Regions from separate parts of the Mycobacterium sp. NGS18 genome, predicted to be linked through region 3. Evidence: riboswitches for the same ligand, from Rfam matches in the RefSeq annotation. Region 3 holds a riboswitch; each other region holds the start of a gene.
The links. A riboswitch is a leader RNA that binds a small molecule or an ion and turns the genes downstream of it on or off. The one in region 3 is predicted to bind cobalamin.

Region 1 (5,961 bases), on a different contig from region 3:
CCACGGCCCCCGCGTAGCCCGGTCCGCTCAGATCCGCTGACCGGTCGCGCGCAGGGTCCGAGACCGTGACGATCGGCACCGACTCGGCATAGGCGTCGACGACAGTCCGCCGCAACGCCAGCAGGCCGTCCTCGGCTCCCTTCTCGGCGGCCAACACATAGTCGACCGACCGCAGCGCGTCGGCCACCTCGGGCGTGACGTGCCGCGGGCCCATCCCGATGCCGAGAATCCAAACCTTCACCGGTCCTCCAGGTCGCCTTCGACCTCCAGGTAGGCCTGTTGCAATGCTGCCATGGTCTCCGGATCAGGCTCCGCCCACAGCCCCCGGTCGGCGGCCTCCTTCAGCCGCTCCACGATGCCCTGCAGCGCCCAAGGATTGGACTTGTCGAGGAACTCGCGGGTGGTCGGATCGAGCACGTACTCGGCGGCGAGCTTCTCATACATCCAGTCATGCACCACCCCGGCGGTGGCGTCGAAGCCGAACAGGTAGTCGACGGTGGCAGCCAGTTCGAACGCGCCCTTGTAGCCGTGCCGGCGCATCGCGGAGATCCAGCGCGGGTTGACCACCCGGGCCCGAAACACCCGGGCGGTCTCCTCGGCCAGGGTGCGGGTGCGCACGGCATCGGTTGACGTCGAGTCGCCCACATAGGCTTTCGGGTCGGAGCCGGACAGCGCCCGCACCGTGGCGATCATGCCACCGTGGTAGACGAAGTAGTCGTCGGAGTCGGCGATGTCGTGCTCGCGGGTGTCGATGTTCTTCGCGGCCACCTTGATCCGGCGGTAGTTGGTGCGCATGTCATCGGCGGCCGCAGCACCGTCCAGCCCACGGCCGTAGGCGAATCCACCCCAGGCGGTGTAGACCTCGGCCAGGTCCTTGTCGTCGCGCCAGGTGCCGGATTCGATCACCTGCAAAATGCCGGCGCCATAGGAGCCCGGCGCGGAACCGAAGACCCGGGTGGTGGCCCGGCGCAGGTCGCCGTGGGAGGCCAGGTCGGCGCGGGCGTGAGCGGCGACGAAGTTCTGATCGTCCGGCTCATCGAGGGTCGCCACCATCTGCACGGCGTCGTCGAGCATGGTCACCACGTGCGGGAAGGCGTCTCGGAAGAAGCCCGAGATCCGCACCGTCACATCAATTCTGGGCCGGCCGAGCTCTTCGGTCGAGATCACCTCGAGCCCGGACACCCGCCGGGAGGCCTCGTCCCAGTCGGGCCGCACCCCGAGCAGCGCCAGCACTTCGGCGACATCGTCGCCTGACGTGCGCATCGCCGAGGTGCCCCACACCGACAATCCCACCGACTCCGGGTAGCGGCCGGTGTCATCGAGGTAGCGCCGCACCAGCGAGTCCGCCATCGCCTGCCCGGTCTGCCAGGCCAGCCGCGACGGCACCGCCCGCGGGTCGACGGTGTAGAAGTTGCGTCCGGTGGGCAGCACGTTGACCAGGCCGCGCAGCGGCGACCCGGATGGCCCTGGGCGCACGAAGCCACCGGCCAGCGCATGCAGCACCGAGTCCAGCTCGGCCGCCGTACCCGCCAGCCGCGGAACCACCTCGGTGGCAGCGAATCTCAGCACCCGGCGTACCTCGGGATCGGGATGCAGCGAATCGGCCGCTCCGGCCTCCCAGCCGGCCGACTCCATGGCTTCGACCAGGTGCCGGGCGCGCTCCTCGATCTCATCGACCGCCGAACCCGCCGCGTCGTCTTTCAGGCCGAGCGCGGCCCGCAGCCCGGGCACCGCGTGGTCCACTCCGCCCCACACCTGCGGGGCGCGCAGGATCGCCAGCACCAGGTTCACCCGCTCGGGACCGGTCGGGGCACCGCCGAGCACGTGCAGCCCGTCGCGGATCTGGGCGTCCTTGATCTCGCAGAGCCAGCCGTCGACGTGCAGCAGGAAGTCGTCGAACTCCTCGTCCTCGGGCCGCTCGTCCAGGCCCAGATCGCGGTGCATCTCCGCGGCGCGCATCAGATTCCAGATCTCGCCGCGGATCGCCGGCAGCTTGCCCGGATCCATGGTGGCGATATTGCCGTACTCGTCGAGCAACTGCTCCAGCCGCGCGATGTCGCCGTAGGACTCCGCGCGCGCCATCGGCGGGATCAGGTGATCGACGATGGTGGCGTGCGCGCGGCGTTTGGCTTGCGCGCCCTCGCCCGGGTCGTTGACCAGGAACGGGTAGATCAGCGGCAGGTCGGCGATCATGGCGTCGGTCGCGCACGCGGAAGAGAGCGCCGCGGTCTTGCCGGGCAGCCATTCCATCGAGCCGTGCTTGCCCAGGTGGATCACCGCGTGCGCGCCGAAGCCGTGTGCCAGCCAACGGTATGCGGCCAGGTAGTGGTGGCTGGGTGGCAGCTCCGGGTCATGATAGATCGCCACCGGGTTCTCCCCGAAGCCGCGCGGCGGCTGGATCATCAGCACGATGTTGCCGGATCGCAGTGCGGCCAGCACGATCTCGCCGGCCTCGTTGACGAACAGCTTGCCCGGCGCGGGGCCCCACGCCCGCGCCATCTCCTCGCGCAGCGAGTCCGGCAGCTCCGCGGTCCACTGCGCGTACTGCTGCGCGGTGACCCGCACCTGCGCCTCGGTCAGCTGCACCGCGGTCAGCCAGTCCTCATCCTGGCCGCCCGCCTCGATCAGGGTGTGGATCAGCCGATCCCCCGCCTCGGTTTCGTCAGCAATGCCCAGTACCCCGAAACCGTCGCCGACGTCATACTCCGCGTCGGCCAGCCGGTGCAGCAGCCGCACCGCCGACGCCGGAGTGTCCAGACCGACCGCGTTGCCGACCCGGGAGTGCTTGGTCGGATAGGCCGACAGCACCAGCGCCAGCTTCTTCTGACTGTTCGGAATGCGCCGTAACACAGCGTGATTGACCACCACACCGGCCACCCGGGCGCAGCGTTCGGCGTCGGCGGCGTAGTGCGGCAGCCCGTCGTCGTCGATCTCCTTGAACGAGAACGGCACGGTGATGATCCGGCCGTCGAATTCCGGGATCGCGATCTGGGTGGCCGAATCCAGCGGGGTGACGCCGTCGTCGTTGGCCGCCCAGTCCGCCTGCGACGAGGCCAAGCACAACCCCTGGAAGACCGGAATGTCCAGCGCGGCAATCTTTTCGATGTCCCACGCACCGTCGTCGTCGCCGGCGCTGACGGTCGCGGTCGCGTTGATCGCCCCGCCGGCCGCCAGCATGCAGACCACCACCGCGTCCAGTGTTCCCAATGCCGCGAACAACTCGTCGGGGGCGTTGCGCAGCGATGCGGCGAAGATCGGCACCCCGACCGCCCGGCCGGTGGCATCGATCGCGTCGGCCAGCGCGTGCGCGAATCCCGCGTTGCCGCTGACCTCGTGGGCCCGGTAGTAGAGCACACCGACCCGCACCGCATCGGGTGCCTCAACCGGCTCCCGAGACCCATACCCCCATTCCGGGACCACCGCCGGCTCCTCGAAACCCTCCCCGGTCAAAAGCACCGTGTCGCACAGGAAGGCGTGCAGCTGGGCGAGGTTGGCCGGCCCGCCCTCGGCGAGATAAGCGTGCGCTTGGGCCGCCAGCCCGATCGGAACCGTCGAGCACTCCATCAGCTCGGCGTTGGGCGAGCGCTCCCCGCCGAGCACCACCAGCGGCAGACCGGTCGCGCGCAGCAACTTCAGTTCGTCGGCGATCTCCGCCGAGGAACCCAGGATGCGCAGCACCACGACATCAACGCCGCCATCGATCAGCGGTTCGATCTCCTGGCGCGCCGGGTTGCCCAGCCGGTAGGCCGCCCCGCTGGCGCGTGCGGACAGCAGGTCGGTGTCGGATGTGGACAGAAGCGCAATGCGCCGCATAAGCCGGGCCTCCTGAGGGGTTCGCGCCCCTCGTCGTCGGATGTCCCGCAGCCGTATCTGGCTCGGGGAGCTGTGCCTGTCAGCGCCCCTCACAGTGGCGGAACCGCCCCGGAATTCCACCGGGTTCCTGACACCACGAGACGGCGGCCAGCCTAGCGCAGAGCGCCGTGCAAGAATGTCGCCGGTAAGGCGATGACAACACAGTGAGGAAGCCGGTGTGAATCCGGTGCGGTCCCGCCACTGTCATCGGGGAGTGACCCTCATCAGCCACGGCCCGCAACCGGTGGGGCTGGAAGGCGAGGCGAACAGTGATCCGAGAGCCAGGAGACTCACGTCATCGCGTCCTGCGAACCGGGGCGGTGTACCCCGAGGAAGCTGATGCACGCCCATGTCCCGTGCACTGCGGGTAGTCCCTGCGCTGGTCATAGCGCTGGCCCTGACGTTGGCCCCAGGGCTGGTCGGCTGCTCGGCCAATCACGCGACCCACGGGGCGGCCCGGCAGGACTGCATCACCGACTTCGACCCGCACACCGACTACTTTCCGGACAAATCGACGCTGTCCGAGGCCACCAACTTCCGCCTCGACTACCACCGCAGCTACCAGGTGCTGACCGTGCACCGGCCCTACCTCGGCGGCAAACCGGTCTCGTATGTCTTGGTGCGCTGCGGTGCCCCGGCCCCGGCGCTGACCGGCGAACTGGCCCGCGCCCAACAGATCACCGTCCCGGTGCACAGCCTGTACTCGGGTTCGACGACGCATCTGGCGATGATCACCGAGCTCGACCGGGCCGGGGTGGTCACCGGGGTGGCGAACCCCGCCGCGGTGGCCGACCCGCAGATCCGCAAGCGCATCGACGCCGACGAAACCGTCGGCTACGCCCCGGGAGGGCAGGTCAACATCGAAACCGTGCTGGCCGCCGGGCCCGACGTGCTAGTCACCGAGGGCATGGACGACCCCGGGCATCCCAAGCTACGCCAGGCCGGCATCCCGGTGCTCGCCGACGCCGAATGGCTGGAGCCCACCCCGCTGGGCCGGGCCGAATGGATCAAGGTGTTCGCCGCGCTGACCGGCACCGAACGGCAGGCCGCGCAGGTGTATGAGTCCATCCGCGACCGCTACCGCGCACTGGCCGCGCAGGCCGCGCGGGCCAAGCCCGTCGACGTGTTGGTCGGCACCATGTATTCGGGCAGCTGGTCCATGCCCACCGGGGCCAGCTACGCCGGCCGTCTGGTCGCCGACGCCGGCGGCACCTACCCCTGGCTGACCGACGGCGGCGCCGAGAACCGGCAGTTGAATTTCGAATCGGTCTACGCCCGCGCGGGAAGCGCGCCGCTATGGCTGGTCACCGACGACTGGAAAACGGTCGACGACGCGGTGGCGCGGGACAGCCGGTACGGCGAATTGACCGCGGTGCGCACCGGGCAGGTGTGGTCGGCCACGAAGGCGATCACCCCAGCGGGGGGCAACACCTACTGGGAACGCGGCACCGCCAGACCGGATCTGCTGCTGGCCGACCTGGTCGCGATCCTGCACTCGGAGCAGGCCCCGAACCACACTTTCGAGTTCTACCGGCAGGTGCACCGATGAAGGCGCGTACGACACTGGTGCTGGCCGGGCTGGCCGCCGCCGTCGTGGTGCTGGCCCTGCTCGGTCTGGCGCTCGGCCCGGTGCGGGTGCCGCTGGCCGACACCGTCCGCGTGCTGTTCGGCGCCGAACCGTCGGACCCGCGCTGGCAGGTGATCGTGACGAACATGCGGTTGCCGCGGGTGCTCACCGCGCTGGCCGCCGGTGCCGCACTCGGGGTCGCCGGCCTGCAGCTGCAGACCCTCTTCCGCAACACCCTGGCCGACCCCTACATCCTCGGGGTCAGCTCCGGGGCCAGCCTGGGGGTGGCGCTGGTGGTGCTGGCCGGCGGTGCGGCGGGTTTCAGCACCGCCGGCGCCAGCCGCGCCGGGGAGGTCACCGCGGCAGCGCTGGGCGCCGCGGCGATGCTGACGTTGGTGCTGGTGCTGTCACGCTGGACCCGCTCGGCGGCGACGCTGCTGCTGATCGGAGTGATGATCGGCGCGGCCAGCACCGCACTGGTGAGTCTGGCGCTGGTGTATTCCGACCCGCAGCGGGTGCAGCAGTACCTGCTGTGGGGCCTG
Region 2 (5,961 bases), on a different contig from region 3:
CTGGTGCGCGGGGCCGCCGAGCGCAGCCCCGCCGGCTAGCGAACGTCGGCGGGAAACTGCTACCAAAGTTTTGTTCCGATACCTATTGATTAAGCGGACCCCGTCACATAGGTTCGGTCCATGTCCGGAAAGCTCAGCGGCAAGGTCGCATTCATCACCGGCGCTGCCCGCGGCCAGGGCCGTGCCCACGCCCTCGCGATGGCCAGAGAAGGCGCCGACATCATCGCGGTGGACATCTGTCGCCAGATCGAGTCGAACCCCTACCCGCTGGCGACGCCCGATGATCTCGCCGAGACCGAACGAGCGGTCAAGGAACTGGGCCGCCGGGTCGTCGCGCGCATCGCTGACGTGCGCGAGCGGCACGAACTGCGTGACGCGGTGGAGGCCGGCCTGGCCGACCTGGGCAAGATCGACATCGTCGTCGCCAACGCCGGCATCCTGCCGATGGCCATGGGCAAACCCGACCCGATGCAGTTCGTCGACGCCTCCGACGTCGACCTGGTCGGGGTGATGAACACCGTGGCGGTCGCCATTCCGCACCTGCCCGACGGCGCATCGGTCATCGTCACGGGTTCGACCGCCGGAATGATCCGCGGCACCACCGACAATCCGAACATGGGTCCCGGTGGCGCCGGCTATGGGTGGAGCAAGCGCATCGTGATGGAGTACGTCGATGAGATGAGCCTGCACCTGGCGCCGCGGATGATCCGGGTCAACGCCATTCACCCGACCAACTGCAACACCCACCTGTTGCAGAACGACGGCATGTACTCGATGTTCCGCCCGGATCTGACCTCGCAAGGCAAGAAGGCCACCCGCGAGGACGCCGAACCGTTGTTCACCCTCTTCCAGGCCATGCCGATCCCCTACATCGAGCCCGAGGACATGGCCAACCTCGGGGTCTTCCTGGCCAGCGACGACGCCCGCTACATCACCGGTCAGCACATCCGCGTCGACGCCGGATCGCTGCTCAAGTGGCCCAACGGGCCAGGTGGATAACCTCAGAATGCGTGGCGGGGCAACGTGATCGGCAGATCCAGCGAACTCAGCAGCCCCGGACCCGCGTCCACCACATAAGGCACCGCATTGACGACGCGCATCGCGGTCGCCGCCATCGCGCCCCGGCCGGCACCGTGACCTGCTGCGTCACCCAGGGTCATCGCGCAGTGGATGTCGGGATCGCCGTCGATGTCCACCCGATAGGTGGCGTCACAGTCCGAGGCCAACCAGTCCGGTGCGACGTCGCGGGCCATCCGGATGATGTGCTCGACCACGATGGCCTCCCGTCCGTCGACGACGCCGACCGCCCGGGTGCACACCGCGCCGCACGTCCCGGCCGCGATAGTCCCGAAGGCCACTTCGATATCGCGACGTGTGACCCGCCGGTCCAGCGAACCGCGGATCTCCTCGACTTGCGCGCCCAGACCCTGCGCCATCAGGTGAATCGGTGCGCTCCAAGCCATCTCGATGAAGCCCGGGGTGCTCAGCATCGGCTCGAAGTCCAGCGGCCGGCCGAATCCCATCCCATCCATCATGACGTCGGCAACCGGGTAGTGGTCGTTGAGCGCGATCTCGCGCACCGTCAGCGTGCGAATCGACTTGGACTGAGTAGCCAGCATCAGGGCGAGCTGATCGGAGCCGAAGCCCGGAAAGACCCCGGACACGTAGAACGACGCGGCACCGGCCTTGGCCGCCGCCTGTAGCTGTTCGCGCCACTCGGGATGAAAGTAGCTCGGCGGATACACCAGGCTGGTCGACGACGTCGAGACGACGTTGATCCCTGCCTCCAGCAGCCGCAGATAGTCGGGCACCGCTGCAGCGTCGCGGTCCGGTCCGCTCGCGGCATACACGACGCAGTCCGGCCGCAGTCGGATCAGCGCATCGGCGTCACCGGTCGCCGCCACCCCGAGCGCGGTGCCACCGGCGAGTTCGCCGGCATCACGGCCCGCCTTCTCGGTCGAATGCACCCAGACCCCAACGAGTTCCATATCGGGCCGGTGCCGGATCGCGTCGATCGCAATGGAGCCGACACCGCCGGTTGACCACACCACGACGCGGGTTTTCCGATTCATGCTTTCCCCTCCGAGTTCGCGCGCCCAACGGCTGCCACTGCATGTTCCAGATAGGGCCAGGCAAGGGTGGGCGGAAGCCCGCCGCACAGCGGAAGCAGCGGCAGGCTGCGACCGGACCGCAGCTGCTCGACGGCCTCCCCGATGGTGAAGATGCGGTACGGCCCGGGTGCTTCCCGCAGTTCCGTCACGCTGGCGGCCCGCGAGATGCTCGCTACGCTCTCATCTCCGTGCCGGTAGCCGGCGGCGGTGACGGCATCGTGGAGCAGGTACGGTCCGAGTTCGCCCCAAGCCTTATCCACGTCGTCTGCAACGAAGACGGTCGTCGGCGCGTCAGGCTCGGGGAACTGGGCCGGACCAGGCTCATGGCCGTGCTCCCGGCACTGCGATTCGTAAAAATCTTTCAGGCCAGCCGGATTCGCCTGAGCGAGAAATCCCAGACCGTGCCGGGCGGCACGGACGGCCGCCGCCGCGCTGCCGCCGGCGATCATGATGTGCGGGCCACCCGGTGTCACACCGGCCGGGGTCACATGGATTCGGCGGCCCTCATAGCGGACCGGCTCACCGCGCAACAGCGCCAGCAGCAGGCTCAACTTCTCATCGGCCAGCGTTCCGCGGGTGCCGATTTCGATGCCGAAGTGCTCGTACTCCTGCGCGCGGTGACCGAGTCCGAAGGCATAGGCGACGCGCCCATTGCTGATGATGTCGAGCACGCTCATGTCTTCGGCCAGCCGGACCGGATCCCAGAACGGCAGGACCACCGCGGCGAGCATGATCCTCAATGCCTCGGTGCGGGCGGCGATGGCCGTAGCCAGCACCAGTGGCGACGGCAGGTGATTGTCCTCGGTGCCGTGATGCTCGGACAGCACCGCGGCGATCGCACCGCGGGTCTCGGCCCAGGCGCACATTTCGATGGCCGCGGCGTACAGCTCAGCGCGGGGTGCAGCCGACACCGGCGCCCGCATGTCGAAGCGAAGCGTGAACATGTGCCGGCAACTCCTTCGGGCGTCCGGCCGACTATAACCTAATATTTGTTCTCATACCCATGAACGGACCGAGCGCGCCGTACGCCGGCCACATGTACGGTCGAAGCCATGGCGCGCATTGTGATCATCGGCGGCCACGGCAAGGTCGCCCTGCTACTCAGCCGCATCCTGACCGAACCCGGCGGTTCAGCGAGGCTCGACGAAGGAGAGGCGAAGCTGGGACCGCCGCATGAACCGAGCGGTTCAGCGAGGCTCGACGAAGGAGAGGCGAAGCTGGGACCGCCGCATGAACCCGGCCACGAGGTCAGTTCGGTGTTCCGCAATCCCGACCACTCCGAGGAGGTCGCGGTGACGGGGGCGATTCCGGTGGTGGCCGACATCGAGCAACTCGACACCGCCGCGCTGGCCGACCTGTTGGCCGGCCACGATGCGGTGGTGTTCTCCGCCGGCGCCGGTGGTGGCGACCCGGCCCGCACCTACGCCGTCGACCGCGACGCCGCCATCCGCACCATCGACGCCGCCGCGCAAGCCGGCATCCGGCGCTTTGTGATGGTGTCCTACTTCGGCGCCGGTCCTGATCACGGCGTGGCGGAAGACGATCCGTTCTACCCGTACGCGCAGGCCAAGGCGGCCGCCGACGCCCATCTGCGGGCTACCGATCTGGACTGGACGGTGCTGGGGCCGAGTCGGCTGACCCTGGAGCCGGCGACCGGCCGGATCGATATCGGCCCGCACACCGGCAAAGGTGAGGTGTCCCGGGGCAATGTCGCGCTGGTGACCGCGACCTGCCTGACCGGCACCTCGACGATTCGCCGCACCATCGAGTTCAACGACGGGCAGGCGCCCATCCCGGAGGCTCTGGCAGCCCTTCAGGGCGATTGACGGGTAACGTCGACCACGCAACTGGTTTGCCGACATCGCCGGTAGTAGTGGCGCCGTTGGCATCGAGCGCGACGCGGTTTTCCGTGGAGCGCGAGAGGGAACCCGGTGAGAGTCCGGGACTGTCCCGCAGCGGTATGCAGGAACGACCGCCGTCAAAGGCACTGGTCAGGGGTTCGCCCGCGACTGGGAAGCGACGGCCACTAGGAGCACCCCGGTGCGCGCCTGCGAGTCCGAAGACGTGCCTGTTGTGTCGAGCGCGCCGCGCCCGGCGGATCAACGCCTCGCGGAATGGGCGTCTGGTTTTTCAGCGTTATAGTGCGTTAAATTGCACGGAACCGGATTGGCTGGACGACCGCCGGCGGAGACCCACCCTCTGGATCAAAGGATCGCATCGTGACCGTTCAACCCTTTACCGCCACCGTTCTCGGATCTCCGCGAATCGGGCCGCGCCGCGAACTCAAGCGCGCCACCGAGAGTTACTGGGCCGGCCGGATAGGACAAGACGAACTGAAGAAGGTCGCTGCCGGCCTGCGCCGCGACACCTGGGCACAGTTGGTCGCCGCTGGTCTGGACTCGGTGCCGGTGAACACGTTCTCCTATTACGACCAGATGCTCGACACCGCGGTGCTGCTCGGTGCGCTCCCGCAGCGGGTCGCCGGGGTGGCCGACGAGCTGGACCGTTACTTTGCCGCCGCACGGGGCAACTCCGAGATCGCCCCGCTGGAGATGACGAAGTGGTTCGACACCAACTACCACTACATCGTTCCGGAGATCGGCCCGGACACCAAGTTCGCGCTGAATCCGGCCAAGGTGCTCGCTGAGTTCAAAGAGGCTGCCGAGCAAGGGGTTCCGGCTCGCCCGGTGATCATCGGTCCCATCACCTTCCTGCAGCTGAGCAAGGCGGTCGACGGTGCGCCGGCGCCGATCTTCCGCCTCGACGAGCTGACCGACGTCTACGCCGAGCTGCTTTCCAAGCTGGCCGAAGCCGGGGCCGAGTGGGTGCAGATCGACGAGCCGGTGTTGGTGACGGACGGCGCCCCGGACGCCCCGGCGCTGGCCGAACAGGTCTACAGCCGCCTCGCCGGTGTGGCGGGCCGGCCGGCGATCTTCGTCGCCACCTACTTCGGCGACCCGGGCGGTGCGCTGGCCGCGCTGGCCCGGACCCCGGTCGAGGCGATCGGCGTGGACCTGGTCTACGGCTCGGTGGACTCGGTGGCCGCAGTTCCGGAGTTGGCCTCCAAGACCCTGGTCGCCGGTGTCGTCGACGGCCGCAACATCTGGCGCACCGACCTGGAGGCCGCGCTGGCGAAGCTGGCGACCGTGCGGGGGTCGGCGGCTGCGGTGGCGGTATCCACGTCGTGCTCGACGCTGCATGTCCCCTACTCGCTGGCGTATGAGGCCGATTCGGCGCTGGACGACAACCTGCGCAGCTGGCTGGCATTCGGCGCCGAGAAGGTGACCGAAGTGGCCGTCTTGTCTCGGGCCCTGGCCGAGGGCCGCGACGCCGTAGCCGACGAGATCGCCGCATCCCAGGCCGCGGTGGCCTCGCGCAAGTCCGACCCGCGGCTGAACAACGCCGACGTGCGTGGCCGGATCGCGACGATCACCGCGGCCGGCGCGCACCGCGGCAGCGCCGAGGCCCGGCGTGCCGCTCAGGACGAGCGGCTGCATCTGCCGCCGCTGCCGACCACCACCATCGGGTCGTTCCCGCAGACCGTCGACATCCGCAAGGCCCGGGCCGCGCTGCTCGCCGGTGAGATCGACAGGGGCGAGTACACCCGCCGGATGAAGGCCGAGATCGCCGATGTCATCAAACTGCAGGAGCAGCTGGGCCTCGACGTGTTGGTGCACGGCGAGCCGGAGCGCAACGACATGGTGCAGTACTTCGCCGAGCAACTGGAGGGCTTCTTCGCCACCGCCAACGGCTGGGTGCAGTCCTACGGCAGCCGGTGCGTGCGGCCGCCGGTGCTCTTCGGCGACGTCTTCCGTCCGCATCCGATGACGGTGGAGTGGGCCACCTACGC
Region 3 (5,961 bases):
TCGGTGCCGACCAGCACCGGATCCAGGTTGCGGGCCGGGCGCCCGGTGGCCAGGGCGTGATAGCCCGGGTCGATGTAGTCCGGGCCGACCTTGTGCCCGCTGACGGTCAGCTCGCGTGCGGCTAGCGCCGCCATCAGCCCGACCGCCACGGTGGTCTTACCGTGCCCGGATGCGGGCGCGGCCACCACGATCCGGGGGAGACTTACCATTCGATCCCGCGCTGGCCCTTCTGGCCGGCGTCCATCGGGTGCTTGATCTTGGTCATCTCGGTGACCAGGTCGGCGGCCTCGACCAGCCGCGGATGGGCGCGACGGCCGGTGATAACGACGTGCTGGTGGCCGGGCCGGGAGCGCAGCGTCTCGACCACGTCGTCGACGTCCACCCATCCCCAGTCGATCGGGTAGGTGAACTCGTCGAGGACGTAGAGGTCATGGGTCTGCTCGGCAAGGCGGCGCTTGATCTCGGTCCAGCCGGCCAGTGCGTCGCCGGCGTGATCCTCGGTGCTGCCGGATTTGCGGCTCCACGACCAGCCCGAACCCATCTTGTGCCACTGCACCGAGCCGCCCTCACCGGTCTCGTCGTGCAGGGCGCCGAGCCGTTCCAGCACCGCCTGCTCGCCGACCCGCCATTTCGCGGACTTCACGAACTGGAACACCCCGATCCGAAAGCCCTGATTCCAGCCGCGCAGCGCCAATCCGAACGCGGCGGTGGACTTGCCCTTGCCGTCGCCGGTGTGCACCATCAGCAGCGGCCGGTTGCGGCGCTGGCGGGTGGTCAGGTTGTCGTCGGGCACCGTCAACGGTTGTCCTTGCGGCATCAGGCAGCTCCCTTTCCGGTGGCATCGCGAACGATGTCGGTCAGCGCCTCGGCACTCACCTGCGGCAGCGGGACGTATTCGGCCCGCAGCCGCTCAGCCAGGGAGCGTGCCAACCCGAGCCGCATCCGGCCGTTCTCGCAATCCACCACCACCGCCGAAAAGCCCTGTGATGCGAGCAGTCCGGCGGCCTGGCGGGACCGCTCGACCGGATCGGCGCCGGCGGTGGCCCGACCGTCGGTCAGCACCACCAGCAGCGGGCGACACGCCGGTTCGCGTAGCCGTTCCCGGCGGATCAGCTCGGCGGCTTCGAGCAGGCCCTCGGCCAGCGGGGTGCGGCCGCCGGCGGGCAACTCGTCCAGGCGCACCGCGGCGATCTCCACCGACCCGGTCGCAGGCAGCACCACTTCGGCCCGTGTATCGCGAAACGTCACCACCGCCACCCGGTCCCGGCGCCGGTAGGCGTCCAGCAGCAAGGACAAGATCGCGGTCTTGACGTGCCGCATCCGCTCGGCGGCGGCCATCGACCCGGAGGTGTCCACCACGAACAGCACCAGGTTGGCCTCCCGGCCCTCCCGGACGGCACGGCGTAGATCGCCGGCCTGCAGGATCATCCGGCCGTCCACCCGGCCGCGGGCGCCCTGATGTGGCGCGGCGGCCCGCAGCGTCTCCAGCAGGTGCAGCCCGCCCGTGGCGCCGGCGGCGGTGGCGCCCACCCGGCGTCCGGAACTGGTGCGGGCCCGGCTGCGCCGCCCGGCGCGGCCCGCGCCGACCCCGTCGACGGTGAAAAACCGTGCGCGGTAAGGGGAATCGGATCCGACGGTCGAGGTGGAGCCGGACCCACCCGGCGCCGGCCCGCCCGCATCCGGGGGTGGCGGGGCGTCGTTCCCGCCCTCCGGTGGGCCGTCCGGATCCGGCTCGGGCTCGGGACCGGAATCCTCCTGAGGCAGCAGCTCGTCGAGTTCGGCTTCATCGAGACCGGGGGCGTCGAACGGCTTGCGCCGCCGCCGATGCGGCAGCGCCAGCCGGGCGGCGACCCGCAGATCCTCGACGTTGACCGCGTCGCGGCCCTGCCATGCCGCATGCGCGACCGCGGTGCGGGCGCAGACGATGTCGCCGCGCAGGCCGTCCACATCGAACGCCGCGCAGATCTCGCCGATCTTGACCAGCGCGGCGTCGGTGAGCAGCACCCGCGAAAGCAGCTGCTGCGCAGTGTGAATCCGGGCGCGCAGCCGCTCCTCGGCCGCGGCGTACCCGGCCGCGAAACCCTCGGGATCGGCGTCGAAGGCCAACCGTCGGCGTACCGCCTCGGCGCGCACCGCCGGATCGCGCGGCGCGGAAACCTCAACGGTCAGCCCGAATCGGTCGAGCAGCTGTGGGCGCAGCTCGCCCTCCTCGGGGTTCATCGTCCCGACGATCACGAAGCGTGCCGCGTGGGTGACCGACACCGAGTCGCGTTCGACGGTCAGTCGCCCCATCGCGGCCGCGTCCAGCAGCAGGTCCACCAGGTGGTCGGCGAGCAGATTGACCTCGTCGACGTAGAGGATGCCGCGGTTGGCCCGGGCCAGCAGCCCCGGCTCGAACTCCACCACGCCGGCACCCAGCGCCCGCTCCAGGTGGATCGACCCCACCACCCGGTCCTCCGTGGCGCCGACCGGCAACTCCACCAGCCGCACCGGGCGGGTCTGCACGGCGGCGTCGGCGGGGAACGGGCCGTCGGGGGACAGCGGGTTGGCCTCGGCGGGATCGGAGGAGAACCGGTCGTCGGCGACCACGTCGATAGGCGGCAGCACCTGGGCCAGCGCGCGTACCAGCGTCGACTTGGCGGTGCCCTTCTCGCCGCGGATGAGTACGCCGCCGATGCTGGGGGAGATCGCGCTCAGGACAAGCGCCAGCGCCATGTCGTCGAGGCCGCCCGGGGCGTCCGGGTCGCCGCCGAGGACGGCAGGGAAGGGGTACAGCTGTTGCATTGAGGCTCCGCTCGTGATGCCCGGTGTTGGCAACGCGAAGCCGGTATTCGGACTGACCGAAGCGCTTCCCAATCAGCGGGAATGCGCCGCGGAACACCGTAGCGGGCCTGCGTCGGAGTCACACCGACTTCCCTGGCACTTCGCGCCGATACCCTAACACCAACCGAAAGGACACTCAGAGATGACTGCACCCGAAGCAGACCTGACCGGCTGGGTCCCAGCGCCGTTCACCGGCGGCGGTTTCACCCACGACGTGTACCGCAAGGGGCGTGGCCCCGGGGTGGTACTGATACCGGAGATCCCGGGAGTGCACCCCGGCGTGCTCGGATTGGGAAACCACCTGGTGGACAACGGCTTCACCGTGGCGATCCCGTCATTATTCGGCCAACCCGGTAAGGCGATCACACCCGGCTACGCGCTGAGCACGATCGCCCGTGCCTGCGTGACCCGGGAGTTCGCCGCGTTCGCCACCGACAAGCAACGTCCGGTCACCCAGTTCCTGCGGGCGCTGGCCCGCGACCTCAACGAGAAGACGCCCGGCAAAGGCGTCGGGGTGATCGGCCAGTGCTTCACCGGCGGTTTTGCGCTGGCGGCCGCCGTCGACGACGCCGTGCTGGCGCCGGTGCTCAGCCAGCCGTCCGTACCGATCCCGCTGACGCTCAAACAGCGCCGCGATCCGGGGCTCTCCGAGGTCGAGCTGGGGATGATCGCCGACCGCGCCGCCAACGACGGGCTGTGCGCGCTTGGCTTGCGGTTCAGCGAGGACAAGATGGCCCCCGGTGACCGCTTCGCGACGCTGAAGGCCCGGCTCGGGGACGCGTTCGAGGTGATCGAGATCGACTCCTCGCCGGGCAATCCGGACGGGCTGTCCCGGATGGCGCACTCGGTGCTCACCGACCAGGTCCGCGAGGTCGACGGGCACCCCGCCTACGAGGCGCGCAAGCGGGTGGTGCAGTTCCTCACCGAACGGTTGACATAGCTGTGCCCACCGCCGAACGCCTGGTGGTCCTCGGTATCGGCGCCGACGGCTGGGCCGGGCTGACAGAACCCGCGCGGGAGAGGGTGCTGGCCGCCGATGCCGTTATCGGTGCGCCGCGCCACCTGGCGATGCTGCCGGAATCACCCGGTCAGCAGCGCCACGATTGGCCGTCGCCGCTACGGGCCGGGTTGCCGGCGCTGGTCGACGGCCTGGCCGGCCGGCAGGTGGTTGCGCTGGCCTCCGGTGATCCGCTGCTGTCCGGGGTGGGCAGCACGCTGATCGAGCTGCTGGGCGCCGAGCGGGTCGCGGTGGTCCCGGCGGTCTCCTCGGTGACGCTGGCCCGGGCCCGGCTGGGCTGGTCGGCCGAGTCGGCCGCGGTCATCAGGGTCGGCGACGTCCACGCGGTGCTGCGCGAGCTCGCGCCGGGCCGGCGGGTGCTGGTGCTCTCTGCCGATGAGACGACGCCCGCGCAGCTGGCGGCCCTGCTGGTCGCGCGCGGCTACGGGGCAAGCCGGATGACGGTGCTCGGTGACCTGGGCGGCGACGCCGAGTCACGGCTGGACAGCACCGCCGAGACCTTAGAAGGCCCGGTGCCGCGGCTCAACATCGTCGCCCTGGAGCTGGGCGGCCCGCTGCCGACCGGCTGGGGATGGGTGCCCGGTTTACCTGATCAGGCCTACGACCACGACGGGCAGCTCACCAAACGCGACCTGCGGGCCGCCGCGCTGGCGCGACTGGCACCGGCGCCCGGACAGTTGCTGTGGGACGTCGGCGCGGGCGCCGGATCCGTCGGCATCGAATGGATGCGCGCCCACCCGAGCTGCCGGACCATCGCTGTCGAGGCGGAACAGACTCGGGCGCAGCGGGTCTCGGCCAACGCTCGCAACCTCGGCGTCCCTGCACTGCGCGTCGTCTGCGACACGGCCCCGACGGCGCTGGCAGGCCTCTCCCGCCCGGATGCCGTCTTCGTCGGCGGCGGGCTGAGCCGGCCCGGGGTGCTCGACGCCTGCCTGGTCGCGCTGCGGCCCGGCGGGCGACTGGTCGCCCACGCTGTCACGCTGGAAACCGAGGCGCAGCTGGCGGCGGCCTACGCCGAGCACGGCGGCGAGCTGACCCGTATCCAGGTCGAACACGCCGCCCCGCTCGGTGCGTTCACCGGCTGGAGACCCGCCCGCGCCGTCACGCAGTGGGCGCTAACCCTGCCCTGACCGGTCTCGCGCCGCGTCGTAGAGATGGCTCTCGCCGCCACACGGGTCGGGGCGGTCCGCAAGGGCCCGCCCGACGAGAATCACCGCGGCCGAACGCATCCCGGCCGCCTCGACCGCATCGGCGATGTCGGCGACGGTGCCGCGCAGCACGAGTTCATCCGGTTGCGACGCCCGGTAGACCACCGCGACCGGGCAGTCCGCGCCGTAGTCGGCTTCCAACTCGCCCATCAGTTCCCGGGTCCGGGTGATCGCCAGGTGCAGCACCAGGCTGGCCCCGGTCGCGGCGAACGCGGCCAGCGATTCGGACGGCGGCATCGCGGTGGAGGCGGCTTGGACCCGGGTCAGCACCACCGACTGCGTCACCAGCGGCACCGTGAGCTCGCGGCCGAGCACGGCAGCCGCCGCGGCATAAGCCGGCACGCCGGGCGTGATGTCCCACGGCACCCCGGCGGCGTCGAGCCGGCGGGTCTGCTCGAAGACCGCGCTGTAGAGCGACGCATCGCCCGACACCAGCCGCACCACCCGCCGGCCCGCCCGGTGAGCGGTGACCAGACGGTGCACGATCGCCTCGAGGTCCAACTTCGCGGTGTCGACCAGTTCGGCGGTGGCGCAACAGTGTTCGAGCACTTGCGGGTCCAGATAGCTACCGGGGTAGAGCACCACATTGGCGTCGGCCAGCAGGCGGGCCGCCCGCACCGTCAGCAGATCCGCGGCACCGGGCCCGGCGCCGACGAAATGAACCGGGACGCTCACCGTACCCACCGGGGCGTCCACACCCGGCCCGCGGACGTCGCCCGCGTCGACGACGCTCCCACCAGGACAAGGCATTTCATGTCGATCGCATCGGTGTCCAGCTCGCCCAGGGTGGTCACCGTCAGCGACTCCTCGGTCCGGCCGATGTCACGGCCGACCACCACCACGGTCTGCGGGGCGCGGTGTTCCAGCAGCACTTTGCGGGCCAGGGCGATCTGGTCGGGCCGGGCACGCGAA
Region 4 (5,961 bases), on a different contig from region 3:
ACCTCGCCCGCAGGATATGCGACGACGAACGACTCGCCGACACCATCCGTTTCAACGGCTCCGGCACCGACTACCGGGGCACCACCTGCTGCCTGTTCTACCGCACGCCTGCCGGCGGGCTGTGCGGCGACTGCGCCCTCACCCGTAAACCCGAACTCACCAAGAACAGAAAGGTATCGCCATGACCGAGACCACCATCGTCGCCGATCCGCCGATCGTCGACACCGAAGACCGTGGCCGCGAACAACTGTGGCCGCTGCCCACCGATCAGCAGAGTCTGCTGGATCTGCTGCACCTGTGCTTCGACGAGTACTGGGACGAGATCTGGTTCGGCATCATCATGCAGGGCGCCGCCTGGGAGGTGGCCGCTCCCAACGCACCGCGCAAGATCGCGATGCTCGACGGTTATGCCACTGTCGATTTCGGCCGCTGGCACTTCCACCTGTGCATCGGCAAACACCGGGCCAGCGGCTCGGAGCTGGGCCGGATTCGCCGCTGCACCCGCGCCGAGCTGTACCGGCGGATCGGCAAGGACGGCAACCCGATGTCGTGGGGGGTGCGGCTCTACAACGGCCGCGATGAGCAGATGATGACGTTGATGCTGCCGAACCCGTTCCTCACCAACGACCAGCAGATGCGCGAGGAGCCCGAGTGGGGCCAGCTCGAGCTGTGGGACAAGCTGCGGGACAAGTATCTGGGCCTGGGCCCGGATCCGTTGGACCGCAGCGGGAATCGGATTCGCTGCGGCGGCTAACCCGGGTCACCCGGCCAGGTGTTGGGCATCATCGGGCTGACCGCGCCGCCGCCGAACCCGTCGTCGGCCAGCGCGGTCAGTCCGGCCGGGCGAGCGCCGGCCACCCGGTGCGATCCGCCGGCGAAGCCGCCGGCGCCCCGCTGCGAAGCAGTCGCCATAGCCGGCTCGGGCTCGAGATCCATGTACTCGTGCCCGCGCCCCAACATGCCGACCTTCGCCTTGCGCCGACGCCGCTGGGGCGCAGCCTGTTCCGCCGCCTCGGCTGCCGGAACGTCGGCGCTGTCCGGTTTCGGCACCGACTTCTTGCGGGCGCCGGTCCCCGAGGCCCGTCGCGCACCCATGTCCAGGCCGCCGACCAGGTACATGTAGGCCGGCATGGTCACCGACGGCGGGCCCGCCGGGGTCGGCGGCGGCGCTCCGGGCGGCGGAGCGGCGGTCACAGCCGGCGCCGCAGCGGGCGCCGGAGCCGGAGCCGGAGCCGGAGCCGGCGCGGGGGCCGGTGCAGGCGCCGGCGGCTGGGCCATCGCCAGTGCGGGTGAGGGCGGCGGAGCCGGGGGCGGCGGGACCGCGGCAGCCAGGTGGTGCGCCATCGCCCCGATCCCCAGGCCGCCGAGTACTCCCGCCGGAGCCAGCACGGCCGAGCCGGCCAGCACCGGCAGCAGCGCCGGGATCAGCACCGTCTGGGTGAGCAGGTAGTTGAGCGCCTGGACCGTGTTACCGATTGTGGCGCCGACGATCTCGACCATGGCCAACGGGATGACCAGACCGAGGCCCTGCGGGTTGAACAGGGCCGTGTACATGATCGCCAGCAGGTCGTCGATGATCACGATGCTGGTGAACGCGATGTAGGAACCCGGATCCAGCGGCACCGACAGGATGTAGGCCAGGTACGCCGGATTGAGGTAGCTCAGCGGATTGCCGGTCCAGCCCAACCACGATCCCGGTACCCCGGCCGGCGGCAGCCACGACGATCCGGAGAGGCTGGCGAACCACTGGGCCAGCGGGTCGGCGATGTCGGTGAACCCGATCTTCTCGAAGAACGCCAACAACTCCGCATACAGCGGGTATTGGCCGCTGTCGGGATAAGGCGGGCTGGGGACGAGTCCTTCGAGCCATTTCGCGAAGTCGAGGAACCACTGCGGCGGCTGGGGCGGAGTCGCATCGGCGCTTCCCGCCGTCTTGAGCACCGCGGGCGCCGGTTCGGTCTGCGGCGTCGATGCCACCGCGGTGGCCGCTGTCGCCTGGTAGGCGGTCATCACGGTGGCGGCCTGCGCCCACATCCGGGCGTAGTCGGCTTCGTTCAGCGCGATCGGAATCGTGTTGACGCCAAAGAAATTGGTGCCCACCAGCACCGCGTGGGTGACATGGTTGGCCGCCAGTTCGGCCATCGTCGGCATCGCTGCCAGTGCGCTGCTGTAGGCGGCGGCCGCGGTCTGCTGCTGGACGGCGGTAGCGGCCGCATCACCCCCGGCGCGCACCAACCACGCCAGGTACGGCGCGTTGGCGGCCATGAACGACTCTGCCGACGGGCCCTGCCACGCGCCGGCCTGGACAGCGGCCAACAGTGTGGTCAGTTCGTCGGCGATCGCCGCGTACTCAACGGATAACGAGGTCCAAGCCGCCGCGGAGGCAAGCAGCGGGCCGGCACCGGGACCGGCGGACAACAGGGACGAATGGATCTCAGGAGGCGACGCCACCCAGATAGGCGCGGTCAAAGTGATCAGCTCTCTCGGGGTACACCGCCCCGGGTCGCAGGATGCGACGACGTGAGTGTCCTGACTCTCGGATCAACGCTCGCCTCGCCTTCCAACTCCGCAAAGAGCCGTGGCTGTTGAGGGTCGCTCCCCGATCACAGTGGCGGGACCGTGCCGGATTTACACCGGCTTCCTGCACCGTCGTTGCCTTACCGGCGCATTATCGCACGCGTCAAGGCATCTGCTCGCGCTGCGCCCGGGTCCAGGTGCCCGGCGTCATCGGGATGATGGCGCCGCCGCCGAACGCATCCCCGGCCAGGGCGGTGAGTCCGCTGGGCAGCACGTCCGCCGGGCCCGCAGCGCTCGCGGCGTCTTCCAGATCCATGTATTCATAACCGCGGCCCAGCATGTCGGCCTTCGCCTTGCGGCGCCGGCGGGCCTTGGCCGGCTCCTCTGCGGCGGCCGCCGGGGCGGGCACCTCGGCGGCGTCGGGCTCGGGCGCTTTGCGGCGGCAGGCGCTGGTGCCCGCCGCGCGACGGGCCTGCTGGCCCAGGCCGGCAACCAGGTACATCGACGACATGCCGTCCACCGGGGTCAGCGGCGGGGCGGGCGGCGGCGGTGGCGCCCCCGGCGCGGCAGGCGCCGGGGCCGGCGCGGGGGCCGGGGCCGGGGCAGGAGCCGGGGCGGGCGCCGGGACCGGTGGCGTGGGCGCCACCGTCAGACCGGCGAACGGCGGCGGCGCCGGGATCAGCGGCACCGGCACGGCGTGCAGGGCGGCCAGACCGGACAGCCCCGCCAGCCCGGCCAGCGGCGCCACGGCCAGCGGCGCCAGCGCCGCGGTCATCATCGGCAGCATGACCGGGATCAGCACGAGGGCCTGCTCCAGCAGCGTTTTGAGCAGGGCGATCACGTCGGTGATGATGGTGCCGATCGCCTCCACGGCGGTGAACAACAGCGTCGCGGCGATGGTGCCCGGGTTGCCGGAGGCGAACGCCGCGGTGAGGTCGGCGGCGATGAAGGCGAACGTCTGCGACAGGTAGGCGGCGAACGACCCGAAGTCCATCGGGTAGCCCAGCGCGAACGCGATGTTGTAGGGGCTGAAGAAGCTCAGCGGGTTGCCCAGGACGGGCAGCCAGGGATCGAAGCCGGCGAAAATCGACTGGAAGTAAGGGTTGGCCGCCAGTTCGTTGATCATCGGCTGCAACACATTGTTGTAGAAATCGGTGTAGCCGCTGTTCTGCAGCCACTCCATGATGTCGTTCTGCCGGTCCGGCGGCAGCTGCGGTTGGCTGGCGTCGGCCGATTCGGCCTTGACGATCTGCGGCGCCGCCACCGTCTGCGGACTCGATGCCACCGCCCCTCCGGCGACAGCCTGATAGGTGGACATCACCGCGGCGGCCTGGAACCACATCCGGCCGTAGTCGGCCTCATTCAGCGCGATCGGGATGGTGTTGACACCGAAGAAGTTGGTGCCCACCAGCACCGCGTGGGTGGCGTGATTGGCCGCCAGCTCCGCCAGCGTCGGCATCGCCGCCAATGCGCTGCTGTAGGCGGTCGCCGCGGTCTGCTGCTGCGCGGCCATCGCCGCCCCGGCGGCACCGGCCTGGATCAGCCAGGCCAGATACGGCGCATTGGCCGCCACATACGCCTCAGCGGACGGGCCCTGCCACGCCCCGGTCTGCACCGCAGCCAGCAGCCCCGCCAGTTCGTCGGCAATCTCGGCGTACTCGGTGCTCAGCGCGATCCACGCCGCCGCCGACGCCAACAGCGGACCGGGACCGGGGCCGGCCGACAGCAATGTGGAATGGACTTCCGGTGGAGACGCTATCCAAATCGGCGTCGTCACGGTTGCCAGCTCTCTGGGGTCCCCGCCCCGAATCGCAGGATGCGACGACGTGAGTATCTGGCTCTCGGGGTGAATTCACGCCCGATCACAGTGGCGGGACCGCTCCGGAATTGAAGCGGCGGTCCCAGCTTCGGCTCGCCTTCGCCGACCCTTGGGGCCAACTCCGACGAGCCTCGCTGAACCGCCGGATTCGCACCGGCTTCCTACATCGTCATCGCCTTACCGGCGCATTGTCGCACGTCGCGCGTTAGCAAAACCCGCCGAGCGTGAAATTGTCTTCACGTTCGCGGGGAGGGCGTGTCAGGCCTTGCCGTCGATCGCGGCGTTCAGCGTCGGGCTGGGCCGCATCACCGCCGCCGTCATGTCGTAGTCCGGCGCGTAGTAGCCGCCGATGTCCACCGGCTTGCCCTGCACCACGGTCAGCTCGTCGAGAATGACGTCCTGGTTCTTGTCGAGGGCGTCGGCCACCGCGGCGAAGTGCTTGGCCAGCTCGGGGACCTCGGTCTGCGCGGCGAGTTCCTCCGCCCAGTATTTGGCGAGGAAGTACTGGCTGCCGCGGTTGTCCAGCTCACCGGTCTTGCGCGACGGGCTCTTGTTGGCGTCGAGCAGTTTGCCGATCGCCGCGTCCAGCGTCGCCCCCAGGACCTTGGCGCCCACATTGTCGGCCTTGACGCCCAGGTCGTCGAAACTGGCTGCCAGCGCCAGGAATTCGCCGAGCGAGTCCCAGCGCAGGTGGTTCTCCTCCACCAGCTGCTTGACGTGCTTGGGCGCCGAACCGCCCGCGCCGGTTTCATACATGCCGCCGCCGGCCATCAGCGGCACGATCGACAGCATCTTGGCGCTGGTGCCCAGCTCCAGAATCGGGAACAGGTCGGTGAGGTAGTCGCGCAGGATGTTGCCGGTGGCGGCGATGGTGTCCTGGCCGCGGATCAGCCGCTCCAGGGTGTAGCGCATGGCCCACACCTGCGGCATGATCTGGATCTCCAGGCCCTCGGTGTCGCTCTCGGCCAGGTAGGCCTTGACCTTCTTGCGCAGCTCCGCCTCGTGCGGACGCTCGGTGTCGAGCCAGAACACCACCGTCATGCCCGAGGCCCGGGCCCGCTGGACGGCCAGCTTCACCCAGTCCTGGATGGCGGCGTCGGTGACCCGGCACAGCCGCCAGATGTCGCCGGCTTCCACGTTCTGGGTCAGCAGCACCTCACCGGTGGCCAAATCGACGATGTCGGCGACACCGGCCTCGGGCACCTCGAACGTCTTGTCGTGGCTGCCGTACTCCTCGGCCTTCTGCGCCATCAACCCGACGTTGGGCACGGTTCCCATGGTGGCCGGGTCGAATTGGCCGTGCGTCTTGCAGAAGTTGATCAGCTCCTGATAGATGCGGGCGAAGGTCGACTCGGGGTTGACGGCCTTGGTGTCCTTCTGCCGCCCGTCGGCGCCGTACATCTTGCCGCCGGCCCGGATCATCGCCGGCATCGAGGCGTCCACGATCACATCCGAGGGTGAGTGGAAGTTGGTGATGCCGTTGGCCGAATCCACCATCGCCAGCTCGGGGCGATGCTCGTGGCAGGCGTGCATGTCCTCGATGATCTCCTCGCGTTGCGAGGCCGGCAGCGTCTCGATCTTGCTGTAGAGGTCGGACAGGCCGTTGTTGACGTTGACACCCAAGT

Region 1: linked by a shared signal. The riboswitch ahead of AC5Y31_RS17360 (cobaltochelatase subunit CobN) and the one ahead of AC5Y31_RS18150 (magnesium chelatase subunit D family protein) in region 3 are both predicted to bind cobalamin.
Region 2: linked by a shared signal. The riboswitch ahead of metE (5-methyltetrahydropteroyltriglutamate--homocysteine S-methyltransferase) and the one ahead of AC5Y31_RS18150 (magnesium chelatase subunit D family protein) in region 3 are both predicted to bind cobalamin.
Region 4: linked by a shared signal. The riboswitch ahead of AC5Y31_RS17385 (PPE family protein) and the one ahead of AC5Y31_RS18150 (magnesium chelatase subunit D family protein) in region 3 are both predicted to bind cobalamin.

What each region holds. Positions count from the first base shown of each region.
Region 1 covers NZ_JCALEC010000010.1:5,100-11,060, forward strand. Annotated here, with positions in the region: gene cobF (precorrin-6A synthase (deacetylating)) at 1-241, opposite strand, end outside; gene AC5Y31_RS17360 (cobaltochelatase subunit CobN) at 238-3,813, opposite strand; cobalamin riboswitch at 3,846-3,966, opposite strand; cobalamin riboswitch at 3,986-4,164, shown strand; gene AC5Y31_RS17365 (ABC transporter substrate-binding protein) at 4,202-5,401, shown strand; gene AC5Y31_RS17370 (FecCD family ABC transporter permease) at 5,398-5,961, shown strand, end outside.
Region 2 covers NZ_JCALEC010000006.1:66,774-72,734, reverse strand. Annotated here, with positions in the region: gene AC5Y31_RS13420 (TetR/AcrR family transcriptional regulator) at 1-39, shown strand, start outside; gene AC5Y31_RS13415 (mycofactocin-coupled SDR family oxidoreductase) at 121-999, shown strand; gene AC5Y31_RS13410 (NAD(P)H-dependent amine dehydrogenase family protein) at 1,002-2,072, opposite strand; gene AC5Y31_RS13405 (LLM class flavin-dependent oxidoreductase) at 2,069-3,055, opposite strand; gene AC5Y31_RS13400 (NAD(P)H-binding protein) at 3,164-3,937, shown strand; cobalamin riboswitch at 3,999-4,197, shown strand; gene metE (5-methyltetrahydropteroyltriglutamate--homocysteine S-methyltransferase) at 4,331-5,961, shown strand, end outside.
Region 3 covers NZ_JCALEC010000011.1:3,845-9,805, forward strand. Annotated here, with positions in the region: gene cobBC (bifunctional hydrogenobyrinic acid a,c-diamide synthase/histidinol phosphate aminotransferase CobBC) at 1-209, opposite strand, end outside; gene cobO (cob(I)yrinic acid a,c-diamide adenosyltransferase) at 203-817, opposite strand; gene AC5Y31_RS18150 (magnesium chelatase subunit D family protein) at 817-2,784, opposite strand; cobalamin riboswitch at 2,806-2,942, opposite strand; gene AC5Y31_RS18155 (dienelactone hydrolase family protein) at 2,966-3,763, shown strand; gene cbiE (precorrin-6y C5,15-methyltransferase (decarboxylating) subunit CbiE) at 3,766-4,971, shown strand; gene cobM (precorrin-4 C(11)-methyltransferase) at 4,957-5,724, opposite strand; gene AC5Y31_RS18170 (precorrin-2 C(20)-methyltransferase) at 5,721-5,961, opposite strand, start outside.
Region 4 covers NZ_JCALEC010000010.1:13,191-19,151, forward strand. Annotated here, with positions in the region: gene AC5Y31_RS17375 (ATP-binding cassette domain-containing protein) at 1-185, shown strand, start outside; gene AC5Y31_RS17380 (DUF7676 family protein) at 182-754, shown strand; gene AC5Y31_RS17385 (PPE family protein) at 751-2,469, opposite strand; cobalamin riboswitch at 2,503-2,686, opposite strand; gene AC5Y31_RS17390 (PPE domain-containing protein) at 2,681-4,294, opposite strand; gene AC5Y31_RS17395 (NADP-dependent isocitrate dehydrogenase) at 4,595-5,961, opposite strand, start outside.